DNA from 2 places in the Streptomyces sp. NPDC107471 genome. Region 2 is predicted to be linked to the other one. Evidence: predicted binding sites of a transcription regulator. Region 2 holds the regulator's gene; the other holds the start of a gene.
What was found. Region 2 encodes HrcA, which represses chaperone genes, less so after heat shock. Its sites were predicted from a motif close to TTNGCACTCNGNNNNNCNGAGTGCNAA; they were not measured.
Positions count from the first base shown of each region.

Region 1: groL (chaperonin GroEL) is a predicted target of HrcA. The motif match lies at 2,020-2,046, and genes of this name have one in related genera.

Region 1 is NZ_JBVJPC010000016.1:44,974-53,038, reverse strand. It holds gene thrC (threonine synthase) at 1-788, shown strand, start outside; gene ACZ66S_RS37330 (MoaD/ThiS family protein) at 823-1,098, shown strand; gene ACZ66S_RS37325 (cold-shock protein) at 1,542-1,748, shown strand; gene groL (chaperonin GroEL) at 2,209-3,831, shown strand; gene ACZ66S_RS37315 (carboxylesterase/lipase family protein) at 4,200-5,723, shown strand; gene ACZ66S_RS37310 (hypothetical protein) at 5,733-6,302, opposite strand; gene ACZ66S_RS37305 (DinB family protein) at 6,374-6,907, opposite strand; gene ACZ66S_RS37300 (DUF397 domain-containing protein) at 6,933-7,127, opposite strand; gene ACZ66S_RS37295 (helix-turn-helix domain-containing protein) at 7,111-7,950, opposite strand.
Region 2 is NZ_JBVJPC010000001.1:454,510-462,574, reverse strand. It holds gene ACZ66S_RS02080 (DUF3097 domain-containing protein) at 1-117, opposite strand, end outside; gene ACZ66S_RS02075 (MBL fold metallo-hydrolase) at 149-880, opposite strand; gene hrcA (heat-inducible transcriptional repressor HrcA) at 1,030-2,046, shown strand; gene dnaJ (molecular chaperone DnaJ) at 2,047-3,186, shown strand; gene ACZ66S_RS02060 (nitronate monooxygenase) at 3,262-4,383, shown strand; gene ACZ66S_RS02055 (16S rRNA (uracil(1498)-N(3))-methyltransferase) at 4,380-5,129, shown strand; gene ACZ66S_RS02050 (VOC family protein) at 5,147-5,539, shown strand; gene ACZ66S_RS02045 (hypothetical protein) at 5,682-6,215, shown strand; gene ACZ66S_RS02040 (S41 family peptidase) at 6,261-8,065, shown strand, end outside.

The sequences.
Region 1 (8,065 bases), on a different contig from region 2:
GCTTCCGTTCCTGCGTGTTCATCCCGCAAGACCTGGAGCAGGGCAAGGTCGTCATGGCCGCGATCTACGGCGGCGAGCTCGTCGGCATCGAGGGCAACTACGACGACGTGAACCGCTTCTGCTCCGAGCTGATCGGCGACCCGGCCGGCGAGGGCTGGGGCTTCGTCAACGTCAACCTGCGGCCGTACTACGCGGAGGGCTCCAAGACCCTGGCGTACGAGATCTGCGAGCAGCTCGGCTGGAAGCTCCCCGACCAGTTGGTCGTGCCGATCGCCTCCGGCTCGCAGCTCACGAAGATCGACAAGGGGCTCCAGGAGCTGATCAAGCTCGGGCTCGTCGAGGACAGGCCGTACAAGATCTTCGGTGCCCAGGCGGAGGGGTGCAGCCCGGTGTCCGTCGCCTACAAGGCCGGGCACGACGTGGTCCGCCCCCAGAAGCCGAACACCATCGCCAAGTCCCTCGCCATCGGCAACCCGGCGGACGGTCCGTACGTGCTCGACATCGCCCGGCGCACCGGCGGTGCGGTGGAGGACGTCAACGACGAGCAGGTCGTGGACGCCATCAAGCTGCTGGCGCGGACCGAGGGCATCTTCGCGGAGACCGCGGGTGGGGTGACCGTGGGTGTCACCAGGAAGCTGATCGAGAACGGGCTGCTGGATCCCTCGCTGACGACCGTGGTGCTGAACACGGGTGACGGTCTGAAGACCTTGGACGCGGTGGCGGGTACGGGGCTGACGGCGACGATTCGGCCCAACCTGGATTCGTTCCGTGAGGCCGGCCTCGCGTAGTCGTTGTCCCTAACCTGACCGGAGGTCTTTCATCATGAGCGTTTCCGTCCGTATCCCCACCATCCTGCGCACCTACACCGGCGGCCAGGCCGAGGTGCAGGCCGAGGGTGGGACCCTCGCCGAGGTCATCGCCGATCTGGAGAAGAACCACACCGGTATCGCCGCGCGTGTTCTCGACGACCAGGGCCAACTGCGGCGGTTCGTGAATGTGTACGTGAACGACGACGACGTGCGGTTCGAGCAGGGGCTGGAGACGGCGACGCCCGACGGGGCCGGTGTCTCCATCATCCCGGCGGTCGCCGGCGGGTGACCGTATGACTGGTCATTACCTTCGGTAACAGGAATTACCGAGTGTTCATCCGATTGCCCCCTCCGTGAGAGAAGCGGAGGGGGCAATTCTCTATGGTTGAGCGCGGTACAGTTGGGGAAGCTGCTGCTTCCTCCATGCCGGGCGCATATGAGTTCCGACTTCGGATGCGACGAGAAGTAGCCAAAGTGTGTGGGTTCTTTGTGTCTTATGCTCCTTTTATGGGGCCCGACTTGCCCCGAATTCGGGCGAATTCTCACTACATTCCGGACCCCTTCCGTCCAGAATTCTCGTCCGATTGACCTGTTGCAGACGGCAGTTGGACAGATACATTCAGCCGCGGTCGACGCGTTCCGGCGCACGCCCCCAACCATGTGGGGGGTGAGGTCTGACCCGGATCCACGAAGTGTGGGTCCGTGCAAGGGCCAGTAATAGGGGAGTTAGGCATGGCTCAGGGCACCGTCAAGTGGTTCAACGCGGAGAAGGGGTACGGCTTCATCGCGGTCGACGGTGGTGCGGATGTATTCGTCCACTACAGCGCGATTCAGATGGACGGCTACCGCACCCTTGAAGAGGGCCAGCGGGTCGAGTTCGAGATCTCGCAGGGTCAGAAGGGGCCGCAGGCGGACATGGTTCGTCTCGCGACTGGCTGAAGCACGCGCCGGGTAACAACAGCGTCGTTCTTCGTTCTTCTTCGAAGGGCTCGTACCCCATGGGGAGTCATGGGTACGGGCCCTTCGGCATGTGTCTCCGACGGTGGCGCGACTTCGTCCGCGGGCTCGGTGGGGGCGGGCGTTTTGCGCAGTTCCCCGCGCCCCTGGGTGCCTGGCTGCAACCTCCCCAGGGGCGCGGGGAACTGCGCGCTCAGCCCCCGTCGGCCGGTAGTGGCGCGACGACCGAACGCATCCCGGTCTTCGGTAGGCGCTTGCACTCGACCATGCCGAGTGCTAATCATTGGCGTTAGCACTCTGAAGGTGAGAGTGACAAAGATGGACCGGGTCGGTGAGGCCCGCAGGCCTTGTGGGGCAAGGATCCACAGGCCGGCGAGCCGTCCGTCGCGGGCGCGGGCGCGGTCCGAAGGAATCACCCCCAGTCCTGGAGGGACCACTTCACATGGCCAAGATCATCGCGTTCGACGAGGAGGCGCGGCGCGGCCTCGAGCGCGGCATGAACCAGCTCGCGGACGCCGTCAAGGTGACGCTCGGCCCCAAGGGCCGCAACGTCGTCCTCGAGAAGAAGTGGGGCGCCCCCACGATCACCAACGATGGTGTCTCCATCGCCAAGGAGATCGAGCTCGAGGACCCGTACGAGAAGATCGGCGCCGAGCTGGTCAAGGAAGTCGCCAAGAAGACGGACGACGTCGCCGGTGACGGTACGACCACCGCGACCGTGCTCGCCCAGGCCCTGGTCAAGGAAGGCCTGCGCAACGTAGCCGCCGGCGCCAACCCCATGGCCCTCAAGCGCGGTATCGAGAAGGCCGTCGAGGCCGTCTCCGCCGCCCTGCTCGAGCAGGCCAAGGATGTCGAGACCAAGGAGCAGATCGCCTCCACGGCCTCCATCTCCGCCGCCGACACCCAGATCGGCGAGCTCATCGCCGAGGCGATGGACAAGGTCGGCAAGGAAGGCGTCATCACCGTCGAGGAGTCCCAGACCTTCGGTCTGGAGCTCGAGCTCACCGAGGGTATGCGCTTCGACAAGGGCTACATCTCGGCGTACTTCGCCACCGACATGGAGCGGATGGAGGCGTCGCTCGACGACCCCTACATCCTGATCGCCAACTCCAAGATCGGCTCCGTCAAGGACCTGCTCCCGCTCCTGGAGAAGGTCATGCAGTCGGGCAAGCCGCTGCTGATCATCGCCGAGGACGTCGAGGGCGAGGCCCTGTCGACCCTGGTCGTCAACAAGATCCGTGGCACCTTCAAGTCCGTCGCCGTCAAGGCCCCGGGCTTCGGTGACCGCCGCAAGGCCATGCTCGGCGACATCGCCATCCTCACGGGCGGCGAGGTCATCTCCGAGGAGGTCGGCCTCAAGCTGGAGAACGCGACCCTGGACCTCCTGGGCCGCGCCCGCAAGGTCGTCATCACCAAGGACGAGACCACCATCGTCGACGGTGCCGGTTCCTCGGACCAGGTCAACGGCCGCGTGAACCAGATCCGCGCCGAGATCGAGAACAGCGACTCGGACTACGACCGCGAGAAGCTCCAGGAGCGCCTGGCCAAGCTCGCCGGTGGCGTCGCCGTCATCAAGGCCGGTGCCGCGACCGAGGTCGAGCTCAAGGAGCGCAAGCACCGCATCGAGGACGCCGTGCGCAACGCCAAGGCGGCCGTCGAGGAGGGCATCGTCGCCGGTGGTGGCGTGGCCCTGCTCCAGGCCTCCCAGGTCTTCGAGAAGCTGGAGCTCGAGGGTGACGAGGCGACCGGCGCCAACGCCGTGAAGCTCGCCCTGGAGGCCCCGCTCAAGCAGATCGCCGTCAACGGTGGTCTCGAGGGTGGCGTCGTCGTCGAGAAGGTCCGCAACCTCACCGTCGGCCACGGCCTCAACGCCGCGACCGGTGAGTACGTCGACATGATCGCCGAGGGCATCATCGACCCGGCGAAGGTGACCCGCTCTGCCCTGCAGAACGCCGCCTCCATCGCCGCGCTGTTCCTCACCACCGAGGCCGTCATCGCCGACAAGCCGGAGAAGGCCGCCGCGCCCGCCGGTGGCGGCATGCCGGGCGGCGACATGGACTTCTGATCACCCCGGACCGCGAGGTCCGACGGCTGATCAGCGTCCTTTGCCGGGGGCGGCCCTTCCTGGGAACAGGGGGTGGCCGCCCCCGGTCTTTTCGTGCGCTATGCTTGATCACGAGCCGCTCGACGTGAACTCCCGTCGGTCGACTACGCGTTGGTGGTCCAAGGAAAGACGCCCCGCTTCCTGCGGGGAGATGCAGGTGCAAGGCCTGCCCAGCGCTCAAGACGAAGCCCGTCCCACACGAGTGGGGCGGGCTTCTTCCATGCGTGGCCGGTGGCCGGACGGGACGGGCCTCCCAGGTTGGTTGACTCAGGCAAGGGGCGTGGGCTGGAGTGAGGCGCATCAGCCCCGACCTGTGAGGAGTTCGACCGATGACGTCAGCCGAGGGTCTCGAAGTGCGCACCGCGGCCGGTGCCGTGCGCGGGCGCGCCGAGGACGGACTGGTGGTCTTCCGGGGAATCCCGTTCGCCGAACCGCCGGTGGGCGAGGCGCGGTTCCAGGCACCACGGCCCGTCAGGGGCTGGGAGGGGACCCGGGAGGCGTACGCCTTCGGCCCCCCGCCCCCGCAGGAGGCCGCCTTCCAGGGCCGGGCCGCGGGGCCGCCGACGCCCACCGGTGACGACTGGCTGACGGTCAACGTCTGGACCCCCGACACGGACCCGGCGGCCCGTCGCCCGGTGATGGTGTGGATCTACGGCGGCGCCTACAAGCTCGGCCACGCCGGCAGCCCCGGCTACGACGCCCAGCATCTCGCGCGCGCCGGTGACGTGGTCGTCGTGACCTTCAACTACCGCGTCGGCATCGAGGGGTTCGCCCTGCTGGAGGGGGCGCCCGCGAACCGGGGGCTGCTGGACCAGGTCGCGGCGCTGGAGTGGGTGCGGGACAACATCACGGCGTTCGGCGGGGACCCCGGGCAGGTCACGGTGTTCGGGGAGTCGGCGGGCGCCGGATCGGTGGCCTCGCTGCTGGCGATGCCCGGCGCGCGGGGCCTGTTCGGACGGGCCGTGGCGCAGAGCGTGCCCGGCACTTACTTCTCCGCCGAACTCGCCCGGGACATAGCGGTGGAGCTCGCCAAGGAGGCGGGACAGGCGCCGACGGCCGCGGCGCTGTCCACCGTCGATCCGCGTGAACTGCCCGCGGCCGGTGAGCGGTTGGGCCCGCGGATGCGGGAGTACGGCGACCGGTGGGGGCAGGCGGCGCCGACCGTGACGCCGTTCGCGCCGGTCGTCGACGGGGAGGTGCTGCCGTGCACGCCCTGGGAGGCGCTGGCGGCGGGCGCCGGGCGGGACGTGGGCCTGCTCGTCGGGCACAACCGGGACGAGTTCCGGCTCTTCCTCGCCCTCGGCGAGCAGCTCGGCAGGATCACCGAGGAGCAGGCGGCCGCTGCCCTGCGGACCTTCGCGCCGGGCCCGGACGGCGAGCGCTCCTACCGCGAGGCCTTCCCGGACGCCACCCCGACCGGACTCTACGAACGCGTCCAGACGGACTGGCTGTTCAACCTGCCCTCCCTGCGGCTGGCCGAGGCGCAGACCGCCGGCGGCGGCCGGGCCCACCTGTACGAACTGACCTGGAGCGCACCGGCGTTCAACGGCGCGCTCGGCGCGTGCCACGGCCTGGACATCCCGCTGCTGTTCGGCACGTACGACGCCGATCTCGGGGCCCTGCTGTTCGCGGGGGCCGGGGTGCCGGACGAGGCCAGGGCGCTCACCGCGCGCTTCCAGTCGGCGTGGACCGCCTTCGCGCGGACCGGGGACCCGGGGTGGCCGGCGTACGACGACGAGGGGCGCGCCACTCAGGTCCTGGACGTGACGCCGGAGGTGCGGCCGTACCCGGAGGAGGTGGCGCGGCGGCTGTGGGAGGGGTACGACTTCGCGCCGCTGCCGCTGCTGAAGTAGGCGGCGCCTCTAGAGGTTGCCGAGCGGCTCGATGTCGACCCTGACCGGGGTGCCCCACACCCGCAGCACCTCGTAGTCGGTGAACTCGTGGACGAGCCGGTACGCCATCGCGGCGCGCGGCCCGCGACGCTGGGCGGTGAGGTAGAGCTCGGCCTCGTGCCGGTCCCGCCTCGGCGTCCCGCAGAGCTGCCACTCCTGGCCGGTCCACTGCTCCGGCAGCCAGCGCTGCTGGGGCTGGGGCCGGTCCTCCCGCACCCCGTACCGGGAGGGCGCGGAGTCGGTGGAGCGGGGCCGTGCGGAGGGGCCGTTGATCTCGGCGCGGCGGGCCGCCCTGCGCCGCGTCTCGCACAGCAGGCACAAGTCGGGGGCGTTCTCGTCGACCGGTCCGTTCGGGTGCTCGGCACAGCGGGTGCTGGGGGCGGCGGTGGTGACGCTGTCCTCCAGCAGCTCCAGCGCACGCTTCAGGTCCGCCCTGACCTCGTGCAGCTTGGCGTCCGGGGCGTCGGCCGTGAGCGAGTCGCCGTGCTCGCCGAGCACACGGAGGGCACGGCCTAGAGCGGTGAGCTGGGCGTGGTTCATGGCTTCAGGGTACGAGTGCGACGGCATGGGCCGAGCCCCCGCAGGTGGTGCCGCACCTGCGGGGGCTCCGCTCAGCCCATGCTCTTGGCGCCGTCCAGGGACTCGCGGATGATGTCGGCGTGGCCCGCGTGCTGGGCGGTCTCGGCGGCGATGTGCAGCAGCACCCGGCGGGCCGACCATCGCCCCCCGGGCTCGTTCCAGGGTGCCTCGGGCAGCGGGTGGGACGCGTTCAGGTCGGGCAGGGCCGTGACGAGTTCGTCGGTCCTGCGGGCCGTCTCGTCGTAGTCGGCCAGCACGCCGGCAAGGGTCTCGCCGGGCTGCATCCGGAACTCGTCGGCCCGCCGGGCGAAGTCGGCCTCGGTCATGGCGGTGAAGTCGGGCATGGCCGAGGGGCCGTTGCGGATGAAGTCCACCCAGTGCCGCTCCACCGACGTGACGTGCTTGATCAGGCCGCCCAGACACAGCTCGCTGGCGGTGGTCCGCTGCCCGGCCTGCTCGTCGGTGAGATCACGGGTCGTGAAGCGCAGGAAGCGCCGGCTGTGGGCCAGCGCCTCCAGCAGGTCGGTGCGCTCGTCGGTGGCGGTGGCGTGCGTGGTGTTGGTCATGGGGCCACGGTAGGAGTCGTATAGGTCAGATCCTGACCTCTATGACCGCCTTGACGAAGACGGACCACGACTCGGGCCGGAGCGTGAGCCTCGGGCCGTAGGGGGTCTTGGAGTCACGGACGGGGACGGTGGTGGGGTGACCGAGGTTCACTTCGAGGCAGTCGCCGCCTTGACCGCCGCTGTACGTGGACTTGCGCCAGGATTCAGGAGTGTTCCTCATGTGCGTAATCCTGCGCCACCGACTCGATCAAGACCAGGGAATCGGCGGGGGAAAGGGACGCGGCCAGCAGGAGCTTGAACATGCGGGTGTGCCGGGTGACGGTGGCCGGATCGTCCGACAGCTTGCCCACGTCAGGTGCCTCTACGAAGGACAGCGGGGGCGCGTCGTCGAACTCCATCAGCTTCAGGGGGCCGTCCAGCGCCGCGTGTGCGCCCGCTCTGAACGGCAGCACCTGCACGATGACCCGATGCCTTCGCGCGAGGCCGGCCATGTGGCGCAGCGCCTCCGCCATGACCGCCTCGCTGCCGATCCACCTCCTGACGGCGGCCTCGTCCAGTACCACCCACAACAACGGCGTTGTTGGATCGGCGAGGAGCCTCGTGCGGTCGAGGCGGGCCGCGACCAACGCCTCGATCTCGTCGTCCGGGGCGGTCGGCCTGTACGCACGGAACACGGCCTCCGCATACGCCGGTGTCTGAAGCAACCCCGGGATCAACAGTGGCGCGTACTGACTGATGGCGGAAGCCCGCGCCTCCGCCTCCGCGGCCTCCGCGAAGTGCTCCGGGTACTTCGACTTCGCTGCTGCCCCACAGTTGCGCCGGAAGAAGTCCTGCGTCTCCAGGACCTCGTCCAGCAGTCGCGCGACATCCCGCTGCATCCTGCGCGTGCCCGCTTCCAACTGGCCCACGAACGACCCGCTCACGAACAGCCGTTGGCCCAGTTCCTCCTGGCTCAGTCCCGCCTTCTCCCGCGCGTGCCGCAGCTCCGCGCCCAGCAGTGCCCTCGGTGACGACGACGGGTCGAGGTCCTTCGGTCCCGGCATGTGCGACTCCCCGTTCACCAGGTGCGGTTGTTGGGCTGGCCCGTATGGCCAGGCTAGAGCCGTGACCGACACGCTGTGTTGCGAATCAACAACCCAGCGTGCCGATGGAGGAAAG
Region 2 (8,065 bases):
CGCGCCGCAGAAGCCGGTCCCGGGCTCCTCGACCACCAGGCCGGGCTCGGCGGGCACCTCCGGCACCGGCTTGGGCTTCTTCCACGGAGGGGTCAGGTCGGCGGAGTACTGGCGCATTCGGATGACGATAGGAGAACCACGCGGGGGATCACCACGACACGCCGAAACGCTCCGCCAGCGCGTCCCGCTGCGCCCGTACGAAGGCTGCGTCCACCACCGCTCCGTGACCGGGCACGTACAGCGCGTCCTCGCCGCCCAGCTCCAGCAGCCGGTCGAGCGCGGCCGGCCAGTGCTGCGGTATGGCGTCGGGGCCCGCCTGCGGTTCGCCGGACTCCTCGACCAGGTCGCCGCAGAAGACGACCTCCGGGGCGCCGGGCACGAGGACGGCGAGGTCGTGGGCCGTGTGGCCCGGGCCGACGTTCGCCAGCAGGACCTGGCGGCCGCCGCCGAGGTCGAGCGTCCACTCGCCCGAGACGTGGTGCCGGGGGGAGACGAGGGCGTCCACCGCCTCGTCGGCCACCGCCGCGTCCAGTCCGTTGCGCACCGCGTCCGCCCGCAGCTCCGCGCGGCCCAGCCGCCCCGCCAGCACCGTCTCCGCGCCCACCGCGCCGAACACCTCCACCCCCGGGAACGCCGCCGCACCGAAGACATGGTCGAAGTGGGGGTGGGTGAGCGCGAGATGGGTCACACGGTGGCCGGCCAGTTCCTCGGCCTGCGCGCGCAGCCGGGCGCCCTCCGCGAGGCCGGAGCCCGCGTCGACCAAGAGGGCCGTGCCCTCGCCGATCACCAGGCCCGCCGTGCAGTCCCAGGTGGGCAGCCGGCACCGCCCCACCCCGGTCGCGACCCGCTCCCACCCGAGCTCTTCCCAAGTCACCGTCATACCGCGACGCTAGCCGTACGACCGTCGTGCGAGGACCAGCCTTGCCCTGGGAGCACCCCACCGCCGTACACTGGCCCGGGAGCGTTGGCACTCGGACGGACAGAGTGCCAGGCGAGGTGCCAAGGGAACGACCTCTGGAGGTGTGCGCGATGCTGAGTGAACGCAGGCTTCAGGTGTTGCGCGCGATCGTCCAGGACTACGTCGGCACCGAGGAGCCCGTCGGGTCGAAGGCCCTGACCGAGCGGCACAACCTCGGCGTCTCCCCGGCGACCGTCCGCAACGACATGGCGGTCCTGGAGGACGAGGGCTTCATCGCCCAGCCGCACACCAGCGCCGGGCGCATCCCGACCGACAAGGGCTACCGGCTGTTCGTCGACAAGCTGGCGGGCGTCAAGCCGATGACCGCGCCCGAGCGGCGCGCGATCCAGAACTTCCTCGACGGCGCCGTGGACCTCGACGACGTCGTGGCGCGGACCGTGCGGCTGCTCGCGCAGCTCACCCGGCAGGTCGCCGTCGTGCAGTACCCCTCCCTCACCCGCTCGACCGTGCGGCACGTGGAGCTGCTCTCGCTGGCCCCCGCGCGCGTGATGCTCGTGCTGATCACCGACACCGGCCGGGTCGAGCAGCGCATGGTCGACTGCCCGGCCCCCTTCGGGGAGGCCTCGCTGGCCGATCTGCGGGCGCGGCTCAACAGCCGGGTCGCCGGGCGGCGGTTCGCCGATGTGCCGCGGCTCGTCGAGGACCTGCCCGAAGGCTTCGACGTCGAGGACCGGGGTACGGTCACGACAGTGCTCTCCACTCTCCTGGAGACGCTCGTCGAGGAGAACGAGGAGCGGCTCATGATCGGCGGCACCGCCAATCTCACCCGCTTCGGACATGACTTTCCCCTCACCATCCGGCCCGTCCTGGAGGCCCTGGAGGAACAGGTCGTCCTCCTCAAGCTCCTTGGTGAGGCCGGGGATTCGGGCATGACCGTCCGTATCGGTCATGAGAACGCCTACGAGGGACTCAACTCCACTTCCGTGGTCTCGGTCGGCTACGGTTCGGGCGGCGAGGCAGTCGCCAAGCTCGGCGTGGTCGGACCGACCCGCATGGATTACCCGGGAACGATGGGAGCGGTACGCGCAGTGGCACGGTACGTCGGACAGATCCTGGCGGAGTCGTAAGTGGCCACGGACTACTACGCCGTTCTCGGCGTGCGCCGCGACGCGTCGCAGGATGAGATCAAGAAGGCGTTCCGTCGGCTCGCGCGCGAGCTGCACCCGGACGTCAACCCGGATCCGAAGACCCAGGAGCGGTTCAAGGAGATCAACGCCGCTTACGAGGTGCTGTCGGACCCGCAGAAGAAGCAGGTCTACGACCTCGGCGGCGACCCGCTCTCGCAGGCCGGCGGCGGTGGCGCGGGCGGCTTCGGGGCCGGCGGGTTCGGGAACTTCTCGGACATCATGGACGCGTTCTTCGGTACGGCCTCGCAGCGGGGGCCGCGCTCGCGGACCCGGCGCGGCCAGGACGCGATGATCCGCCTGGAGATCGAGCTCGACGAGGCGGCCTTCGGCACCACGAAGGACATCCAGGTCGACACGGCGATCGTCTGCTCCACCTGCAACGGCGAGGGCGCGGCGCCCGGGACCTCCGCCCAGACGTGCGACATGTGCCGCGGACGCGGTGAGGTGTCGCAGGTGACGCGGTCCTTCCTGGGCCAGGTCATGACGTCCCGCCCGTGCCCGCAGTGCCAGGGCTTCGGCACCGTCGTCCCGACCCCGTGCCCGGAGTGCGCCGGCGACGGCCGGGTCCGCTCGCGCCGCACGCTGACCGTGAAGATCCCGGCCGGTGTGGACAACGGCACGCGGATCCAGCTCGCGGGCGAGGGCGAGGTCGGTCCCGGTGGCGGTCCCGCCGGTGACCTCTACGTCGAGATCCACGAACTCCCGCACCCGATGTTCCAGCGGCGCGGCGACGACCTGCACTGCACGGTGACGATCCCGATGACGGCGGCGTCCCTCGGCACCAAGGTCCCGCTGGAGACCCTCGACGGCATGGAGGAGGTCGACATCCGCCCGGGCACCCAGTCCGGCCAGTCGATCCCGCTGCACGCCCGGGGTGTCACGCACCTGCGCGGCGGCGGCCGGGGCGACCTCATCGTCCACGTCGAGGTCCAGACCCCGACCAAGCTGGACCCGGAACAGGAACGCCTCCTGCGCGAGCTGGCGAAACTGCGGGGCGAGGAGCGTCCCACGGGACAGTTCCAGCCTGGGCAGCAGGGGTTGTTCTCCCGGCTTAAGGACGCTTTCAACGGGCGTACCTGAGCGTCGGGACCGGCGTACCTGAGCCGTCCCGAGGTCGGATTCGGACTTGTCCGGAGGACGTGACAACATGCCGTCATGTCCTCCGCACTGACCGATCTCTTCCCTCATCCGATCGTGCAGGCCCCCATGGCGGGCGGCGTCTCCGTGCCGCGGCTCGCCGCCGCCGTGTCCGAGGCGGGAGGGCTCGGCTTCCTCGCCGCCGGGTACAAGACGGCCGACGGGATGTACCAGGAGATCAAGCAGGTGCGCGGGCTGACCCAGCGGCCCTTCGGCGTCAACCTCTTCCTGCCCCAGCCCGAGTACCCCGGTGCAAGCACCGGCTCCACCGGAGCGGCTAACGCCGCGCCCCTCAACGCCGCGGCGGTGGAGGTCTACGCCCACCAGCTCGCCGGTGAGGCCACCTGGTACGACACCGAGCTGGGCGACCCCGACAGCGGCCGTGACGACGGGTACGACGCCAAGCTCGCCGTACTCCTCGACAACCCCGTGCCGGTGGTCTCCTTCCACTTCGGCGTCCCGAGCAGCGACGCCCTGGAGGCACTGCGCCGGGCCGGCACCTTCACCCTCGTCACCGCGACCACCCCCGAAGAGGCCCTCGCCGTGCAGTACGCGGGCGCCGACGGGGTCATCGCGCAGGGCGTCGAGGCCGGCGGACACCAGGGCACCCACCGCGACCTGCCCGAGCAGGACAACTCCGGTCTGGGACTGCTCTCCCTGGTCGCCCAGATCCGCGAGACGGTGACCGTTCCGGTCGTCGCCGCCGGCGGCATCATGCGCGGCAGCCAGATCGCCGCCGTCCTCGCCGCCGGCGCGAGCGCGGCCCAGCTCGGCACCGCCTTCCTCGCCGCGCACGAGTCCGGCGCCCACGAGGTGCACAAGCAGGCGCTGACCAACCCCCTCTACGTCCGTACCGAGCTGACCCGCGCCTTCTCCGGCAGACCGGCCCGTGGCCTGGTCAACCGATTCCTGCGCGAGCACGGCCCGTACGCCCCCGCCGCCTACCCCGAGGTGCACCACCTGACCGCCCCGCTCCGCAAGGCCGCCGCCAAGGCCGGTGACGCCCAGGGCATGGCGCTGTGGGCGGGCCAGGGTCACCGGCTGGCACGCGAAGCGCCCGCCGGGCAGCTCGTGGAGATACTCGCGGCCGAACTCGACGCCGCCAGGACAGCGTTGTCGGGCAAGGGGGACCTGCGATGACCGCACCGGTGTTCGTGGTCGAGCACTTCGACGCCGGTGACGGCGGACGGTACGTCCTCGACGGCCCCGAAGGCCGCCACGCCGTCTCCGTGAAGCGGCTCCAGCAAGGCGAGGACGTCATCCTCACCGACGGCGCCGGACGCTGGGCCGACTGCGAGGTGCTCGCCGCCGAGGGCAAGGACCGACTGGTCGTCCGGCTCGGCTCGGTGAGCGAGGAACCGCTCGCGCAGCCCCGCATCACCGTCGTCCAGGCGCTCCCCAAGGGCGACCGGGGTGAACTCGCCGTCGAGACCATGACGGAGGTCGGCGTCGACGCCGTCGTGCCCTGGCAGGCGGCCCGCTGCATCACCCAGTGGAAGGGCGACCGGGGTCTGAAGGCGCTCGGCAAGTGGCGGGCCACCGCCCGCGAGGCCGGCAAGCAGTCCCGCCGGGTCCGCTTCCCGGAGGTCGCGGACGCGGCGAGCACCAAGCAGGTTGCCGCACTTCTCGCCAAAGCCGACTTCGCCGCCGTCCTCCACTCCGACTTCGAACGCGGCAGCGCGCCGCTGGCCACCGCCCAACTCCCCGACCGGGGCGAGATCGTGCTGGTCGTCGGCCCCGAAGGAGGCGTCGCCAAGGACGAGTTGGCGCTCTTCGAGGAGGCGGGCGCGCGCCCCTACGTCCTCGGACCGACCGTGCTGCGGACCTCGACCGCCGGGACCGCGGCCACCGCCCTGCTCCTCGGCCGCACCGGCCGCTGGTCCTGACCCCTGGGAGACCGTCCGTGGAACTCGCCCAAGTGCGCCTGCTGGTCACCGACTTCGCCGCCTGCTACCGCTTCTACGCCGAGGTCCTCGGCCTCAAGCCCCAGTCGGGGGCGGCGCAGGGACCGTACGAGAAGTTCAGCCCCGCCACCGGGTCGGCGGGCATCGCGCTCCAGGACCGCTCGATGATGGCGGAGGTCCTCGGCGAACTGGGCGACACGGCCACCGGTCACCGCTCCCTGGTGGTCCTGCGCGTCGACGCCCTGGACACCTACTGCGAGCAGATCACCGCCCGCGGCGCCACCCTGCTGCGGGGCCCCGCCCCCATGACGGACCGCATGCGCACAGCCCACCTCAAGGACCCGGAGGGCAACCTGGTGGAACTCCAGGAGTGGCTGCTGCTGCGCGGTTGACGGTACTTCTCGACGCGGGTTTCGCAGCAGCCCGGCCGGCGTCCGGCGGCGGTCGCGTCGACGCCGGGTCACTCGCAACCGGCGCGCTCGATGACCGTATGCGCCCTACCGCCGGACGGCACGCGGTGGCAGGCTGCCCTTCATGGTGGCGTTGAGGCGGGAAGGGCGTCGGCCGCGCGGGGTGCGAGTGGCGGGTGCGGTCGGGGGTGTCGTGCTGGCCGTGGGCGGGGTCGCCGCCTGTGACCCGGCCGGGGCGGTCAGCTCCGCGACCGTCTCCTACACCACCGACCAGTTGGCCACCAAGGAGCTGAACCGGCAGAAGGCCGACGTGAGTTGGCTGACCTGCACGGCCTCCTACGACGACAGCGGCCGGACACCGAGCGCCAGTGTCAACACGGTCGCCACCGTCGACTGCGACGGAAAGACGCGGGACGGCAAGGACATCACCGTCAAGGGCAAGGTGACCCGGACCGTCAGCGGCGCGTGTGTGCGCGGGGACCTCACCGCCACCGTGGGCGGCAGGCAGTGGTTCCACGTCGAGGGCCTCGGCGACTGCACCGCCACGCCCACGCCCCCGGTCAACAACCCCGGGCGGAACGGCCCGACCGTCACCGTGACCGTCACCAGGACGATCTGGTGCCAGAACGACCCGCAGTGCTGGCCCGACGGCAAGTGATCGAAACGTCTGTGCAGGGGGACCGGCCGTGCATAGGGTGATCGGGTGACACAGCCTGCGACGTCTGCATATCTCCGGTTTCCGCATCTGCAGGGCGAGTTGGTGGCCTTCACCGCCGAGGACGACGTGTGGCTCGCGCCGCTCGACGGCGGGCGCGCCTGGCGGGTCAGCGCGGACAACGTGCCGGTCACCCACCCCCGGATCTCACCCGACGGCACCACCGTCGCCTGGACCTCCGCCCGCGACGGCGCCCCCGAGGTGCACATCGCCCCGGTCGACGGCGGACCGTCCAGAAGGCTGACCCACTGGGGCAGCGCCCGCACCCAGGTGCGCGGCTGGACCCCGGACGGTGAGGTCCTCGCGATCACCACCCACGGCCAGGCGAGCCTGCGCCGCAGTTGGGCCCGCACCGTCCCGCTCGACGGCGGACCCGGCACCACCCTGCCGTACGGCCCCGTCGGCGATGTCGCCCACGGCCCGGCGACCGTGCTCCTGTCCGCGCCCATGGGCCGGGAGGCCGCCTGGTGGAAGCGGTACCGCGGCGGCACCGCGGGCAAGCTGTGGATCGACCGCGACGGCGACGGCGAGTTCGTACGACTGCATGAGGAGCTGGACGGAAACCTGGAATACCCCGTGTGGGCGGAGGACCGGATCGCCTTCCTCTCCGACCACGAGGGCACCGGGGCCGTGTACTCCTCCCTCGCCGACGGCTCCGACCTGCGCCGGCACACCCCTCTCGACGGCTACTACGCCCGCCACGCCTCCGGCGACGGCACCCGCGTCGTCTACACGTCAGCCGGTGAGCTGTGGATCCTCGACGACCTCGACGGCGCCGAACCGCGCCGCCTGGAGGTGCGGCTGGGCGGACAGCGCGCCGACCGGCAGCCGTTCCCGGTGGACGCCTCCCGCTGGTTCGGCTCGGCCGCCCCCGACCACACCGGGCGCGGCAGCGCGGTCGCCGTGCGCGGAGCCGTCCACTGGGTCACCCACCGCTCGGGCCCGGCCCGCGCGCTCGCCGCCGAGCCCGGCGTCCGCGCCCGGCTGCCGCGCACCTTCCGCGCGGAGGGCGAGGAGTGGGTGGTGTGGGTGACGGACGCGGAGGGCGACGACGCCCTGGAGTTCGCGCCCGCCACCGGCCTCGCCCCCGGTGCCACCCCGCGCCGCCTCGCCGCCGGACAGCTCGGCCGGGTCCTGGGTCTCGCGATGGCCCCCGACGGCAGCAGGGCCGCGGTCGCCGCGCACGACGGCCGGGTCCTGCTCGTGGAGCGGGAGACCGGCGAGGTCCGCGAGGTGGACCGCAGCGAGGACGGCGACGTACGGGGACTGACCTTCTCGCCGGACTCGGCCTGGCTCGCCTGGTCGCACCCCGGCCCCGAGCCGCTCTGCCAGCTCCGCCTCGCCAACACCACCGACCTGTCGGTCACCGAGGCGACCCCGCTGCGCTTCCAGGACTACGCCCCCGCCTTCACCCTCGACGGCAAGCACCTGGCGTTCCTGTCCAACCGGTCCTTCGACCCGGTCTACGACGAGCACGTCTTCGACCTGGCGTTCGTGGTCGGCGACCGCCCGCACCTGATCACCCTGGCGGCCACCACCCCGTCCCCTTTCGGCCCGCAGCGGCACGGCCGCCCGTTCGAGGCCCCGGACAAGGACGAGGTACCCGACAGCGAGGGCACCCCGACCACCCGTGTCGACCTCGACGGCCTCGCCGACCGGATCGTGCCCTTCCCGGTGGAGGCCGGCCGCTACTCCAACCTGCGCGCGGCCAAGGACGGCGTGCTGTGGCTGCGCCACCCCGTCCAGGGCGTCCTCGGCTCCTCCCGGGCCACCCCGGACGACCCCGACCCCAA